One region of the Microbacterium istanbulense genome, then DNA from elsewhere that is predicted to be linked to it. Evidence: predicted binding sites of a transcription regulator. Region 1 holds the regulator's gene; the other holds the start of a gene.
The links. Region 1 encodes LexA, which represses DNA repair genes until DNA is damaged. Its sites were predicted from a motif close to TCGAACANNTGTTCGA; they were not measured.

Region 1 (2,391 bases):
CGCGCGAGATCTCGTCGGCGATCTGCCCGGCGACCTCTTCGGGAACGGGATGCGTGTTCTCGTTGACGTTGAGCGCGACCGGCAGCGGGGCCTGGGGTGCGCCGTACGGAGTGAGCCCGCGAAGATCGTCGCGGAGGGGCAAGTCATCCAGAGAGGTCACCCTCCCCATCGTAGAACCCGCACGGATGACGATGACGTCGTGCGACGGGTCGAGCGCTCAGTCGGCGTAGGCCACGGGGATGGCCAGTTCACTGCCGGCCTGGATGGTGCCACCGTCGAGGTTGTTGAGGCGAATGATGTCGTCGACGACATCGCGCGGGTCCGCGGCGGGGGCGATCGACATCGCGAGGGACCACAGCGTGTCGCCAGGCATGACCGTGACTGTCTGGAACTCGACCGGAGCGGACTGCTCACCCGAGGCGAGGGCCGACCCCCCGGCGAGGACGGAGAAGCCGATGCCGACGGCAAGAGGTGCGGCGGCGAGGGCGACGAGCACTCGGCGACCACGCGTGGTGAGCCGAAGACGGGTCTGCGGTCCGACGGGGGTCGCGATGCTGATGCTGCTCATGGCGTGCTCCTCTGCTGAGTGGTGCAGCTTTCGCATCCGCCCCTCGGCCGGGAGCGGCGGATGCGAAGCTACGTTCCGAATGTATCTTCGATATCGAACATCTGTCAAGAATTCTTCGAACTCTCATCCGAAAAATGCCCGACACGCTCGAACAGATCTTCCGAATCTCGCGGATTCTCGGATACCGTTTCGATATCGACACCCCACCACGGACCACCGACATTCGAACCGGGCGACCGTGACAGCGCACGAAGGAGCAACGATGAGCGACACCACGCCCCCGGCATCCGAGGCGCCGCGCACCCGCCGGCGCAAGAACCTGAGCCCCAAGCAGATGGCGATCCTCGAGGTCATCCAGACCTCGATCGCGCAGCACGGCTACCCGCCGAGCATGCGCGAGATCGGTGATGCCGTCGGCCTGAAGTCGCTCTCGAGCGTGACCCACCAGCTCGGTCAGCTCGAGCTCAGTGGCTACCTGCGCCGTGACCCCGGCAAGACGCGCGCGATGGAGGTGCTCATCGATCTGCCCGGGTTCAGCACCGAGAACCCGGCCGACAGCGCACCTGCCGTCGGCGATGCCGCCCTCGTGCCGCTGGTGGGCCAGATCGCCGCAGGGGTGCCGATCACCGCCGAGCAGCAGGTGGAGGAGATCTTCCCACTCCCCCGTCAGCTCGTCGGCAAGGGCGACCTGTTCATGCTGAAGGTGTCGGGCGAGTCGATGATCGATGCCGCGATCTGCGATGGGGACTGGGTGGTCGTGCGCTCGCAGAACAACGCCGAGAACGGCGAGATCGTCGCCGCGATGCTCGATGGTGAGGCGACCGTGAAGACGTTCCGACGCCGCGACGGTCACACCTGGCTGCTCCCCCGGAACTCCGCGTTCGAGCCGATCCTCGGCGATGACGCCACCGTGCTCGGCAAGGTCGTCGCCGTGCTCCGCGCCGTCTGACACTCTCCAACGACACAGGCCCCTCCTGGATCGGATCCAGGAGGGGCCTGTGTCGTCTCAGGAGATCAGGCTGAAACGGTGATGTCCTCACGCACGCGACGGGTCGCCTCGACGATGTTCGCCAGCGACGCGACGGTCTCGTCGTAGCCGCGGGTCTTCAGACCGCAGTCCGGGTTGACCCACACCTGGCGCAGGGGCAGCTCCTCGACGGCGCGACGCAGCAGCGACTCGACCTCGGCGGTGCTCGGCACGCGCGGCGAGTGGATGTCGTAGACACCGGGACCGATGCCGTGGTCGAAACCGCCGGCAGCGGCGATGTCGGCGACGACCTCCATGCGGCTGCGCGCGGCCTCGATCGAGGTGACATCGGCATCCAGGCCGCGGATCGCGTCGATCACGACACCGAACTCCGAGTAGCACAGGTGGGTGTGCACCTGCGTGGCCGACGCCGCGCCGCCCGTGGCGAGACGGAACGAGCGCACCGACCAGTCGAGGTACGCGGGCTGGTCGGCCTGCTTCAGTGGCAGCAGCTCGCGCAGCGCCGGCTCGTCGACCTGGATGATCTGGATGCCCGCCGCCTCGAGGTCGGCGATCTCGTCGCGCAGGGCCAGCGCGACCTGGTTGGCGGTTTCGCCCAGCGGCTGGTCGTCGCGCACGAACGACCAGGCAAGGATCGTGACCGGGCCGGTGAGCATGCCCTTGACGTGCTTGGCGCTCAGCGACTGCGCGTACGCCGCCCAGTCGACCGTGATGGGGGCCGGACGCGACACGTCGCCCCACAGGATCGAGGGCCGCGTGGCGCGGGAGCCGTACGACTGCACCCAGCCGTTCTCGGTCACCGCGAAGCCGTCGAGGTTCTCGGCGAAGTACTGCA
Region 2 (2,391 bases), on a different contig from region 1:
CGAGGTCATCATCGGGTCGGTCGCGGCGGCATCGGCGAGCTCACGCTGAGTGACCGGCGCTGGATGCAGCGAGACGATGGTGGCCAGAAGAACGAACTGCACGTGAGTGAGCCCGTGCGGGGCGAGGGCCGCGCGGATCGCCCGCTGCCAGGCGTTGGTCACCCTCCAGAGCAGGAACCCGGGGCTCTGGTCTGGGCCGGCGAAGCGGGAGTGGAGGGCGTCGTCGGTCATCGCGAGACGAGGTGCTGTGACAGGCCGGAGATGTTCTGGGTTGCCGTCAGTGCGAAGGTGCGACCGAGAAGTCGGCGCCAGAGCGGGGCGAGAGCACCGTCGACCGAGATCCGTACCTCGACGTCGGAACCGGCGGTGCTCGGCTCGACGAGGTGGTCGAACGTGAGGGTGGCGCCGGGGAGGCGGGATGTCGTGGTGACGCGCCGATCGGCTTCGAGCCGGGTGATCGTGAAGGTGGTGGACGGGCCGGATGCCGGACGCATGCGACCCTGCGCTCCGATACGGACGTCGCCGTCGAACTCGACCGCCGTGACATCCGGATCCCACTTCGCCCAGGCGCGGGGATCGGCCCACAGCGCAAAGACAGTCGAGGCGGAGTGGGGAAGTTCGGCGCGGTGATGGCTGAGGGTCGTCATAAAAGTAGTATGCGCGCTTACTGTATGAAGATCAAGGCCGACCTGGAGGTCGGGTCCGGTTTGTGTTGTTCCAGTATTCTCGTACATATCTTCGAATATTGACGTAGAATGGAGTCATGTCCGAACACCTGACTCCGCTGTACGAGGCGATCGATGCCCTCGATGCTGCGTGGGGTGACGCAGGCTCGGCGCAGAGCTTGTCTCGGGGACGGTTGATCGCGGCGAATGATGCGGTGGGGGTGGTGCGGCGCCGGTTGGACGCGCTGCACGCCGAGCTCGCGGCGGGTATCGCGCACGAGTCGCGGCCGGAGCTGGGGGCGGGGAGTCTGGCGAAAGAGCAGGGGTTCCGCGGAGTGCCCGCTCTGATCGCGGCGACCGGTGGCGGGAGCACCGGGGACGCGGCGCGTCTGGTGCGGGTGGGGGAGGCGACCGCACCACGGTCGAATCTGTCGGGCGAGGTGCTCCCGGCGAAGTACCCGGCGGTGCGGGCTGCGCTGGGGCGGGGAGCTGTGAGCGCTGCCGTGGCGGCGGCGATCATCTGCCTGTTGGACCGGGTGTGGGTGAAAGTCGGCGCGGCGCGGGTTCACGAGGCTGAGGTGCTGCTCGTGGAACGGGCGCCGGGGCTGTCGATGGACGAGGTGCGCAAGCTCATCACCCGTGCGGAGGCGTGGCTGGACCCAGATGGGGTCGCGCCGCGCGAAGAGGAGGCGCGGGCGGCCCGGTCGCTGACGATGTTCGAACGCGACGGCATGTTGCACATCAACGCCAAACTCGACATCGCTGCGGGCGCCCCGGTCAAGACCGCGATCCAGGGGATCGTCAGCGCCGTGTTCCGTGCGCGCAAGGATGCCATTGAGCCCGGCGCACCTGATGCGGATCGACGCACCGTTCCGATGCTGCAGGCCGATGCGCTCAGCGAGATCTGTGCGCACGCCGTCGGGTGCGAATCCGACGAACTGCCGTTGGGTGGAGCGACCGTGATCGTGCGCGTCGACCTGACCGATCTCGAATCCGGCGCAGGCTGCGCGACGATCGACGGTTTCGACAGCGCGGTGAGTATCGCCGCCGCCCGCCGGATGGCGGCGTCCGGCGGCGCGATCCCGTGGGTACTCGGCGGCGATGGTGAGATTCTCGACTGGGGCCGGGAACGCCGCCTCTTCACCGGGGCCCAGCGCAGGGCGCTCGTCGCGCGCGACGGCGGCTGCGCGATGTGCGGACTCGATCCCGAGCTCACCCGGGCGCATCACATCCGCTGGTGGCAGCGGGATGCCGGCGCGACCGACCTCGACAATGGCGTTCTCCTCTGCGAGAGCTGCCATCACCGCACCCACGACAACGGCTGGGAAATCCGCATCGACGGCGCCGGGATTACCGGTCGCGGTTCATTCCACCGCCCTACGTCGATCCGCTGCGGCGCCCACGGCTGGGCGGGCGAGCCCGCTACGACATCGCCGCCTGAGCGGCGCGACGCGGCCGCTCGAGCTACTTGAGCAGCCGCGACAGCCGGCGGTCGGCGAGCACCTTGCCGCCGGTCTGACATGTCGGGCAGTACTCCAGCGACCGGTCGGCGAAGAACACGCTGCGTACCGTGTCGCCGCACACCGGGCACGCTTCGCCTCGTCGGGCGTGCACCTGCATGCCGCGCCGCTTGGCATCCTTCAGATCCGCCGGCGGCTTGCCCGAGGCGGCCGTCACGGCATCTGTCAGCGTCGCCTGCATCGCCGCGAACAGCCGATCGACCTCG

Region 2: the regulator LexA is predicted to act here: its motif matches at 727-742, upstream of WDU93_RS04460 (DUF222 domain-containing protein).

What each region holds. Positions count from the first base shown of each region.
Region 1 is NZ_JBBDGN010000013.1:58,373-60,763, reverse strand. It holds gene WDU93_RS12655 (histidinol-phosphate transaminase) at 1-169, opposite strand, end outside; gene WDU93_RS12650 (LysM peptidoglycan-binding domain-containing protein) at 218-568, opposite strand; gene lexA (transcriptional repressor LexA) at 831-1,517, shown strand; gene metE (5-methyltetrahydropteroyltriglutamate--homocysteine S-methyltransferase) at 1,583-2,391, opposite strand, start outside.
Region 2 is NZ_JBBDGN010000002.1:317,787-320,177, forward strand. It holds gene WDU93_RS04450 (MarR family winged helix-turn-helix transcriptional regulator) at 1-231, opposite strand, end outside; gene WDU93_RS04455 (SRPBCC family protein) at 228-647, opposite strand; gene WDU93_RS04460 (DUF222 domain-containing protein) at 764-2,137, shown strand; gene WDU93_RS04465 (Fpg/Nei family DNA glycosylase) at 2,130-2,391, opposite strand, start outside.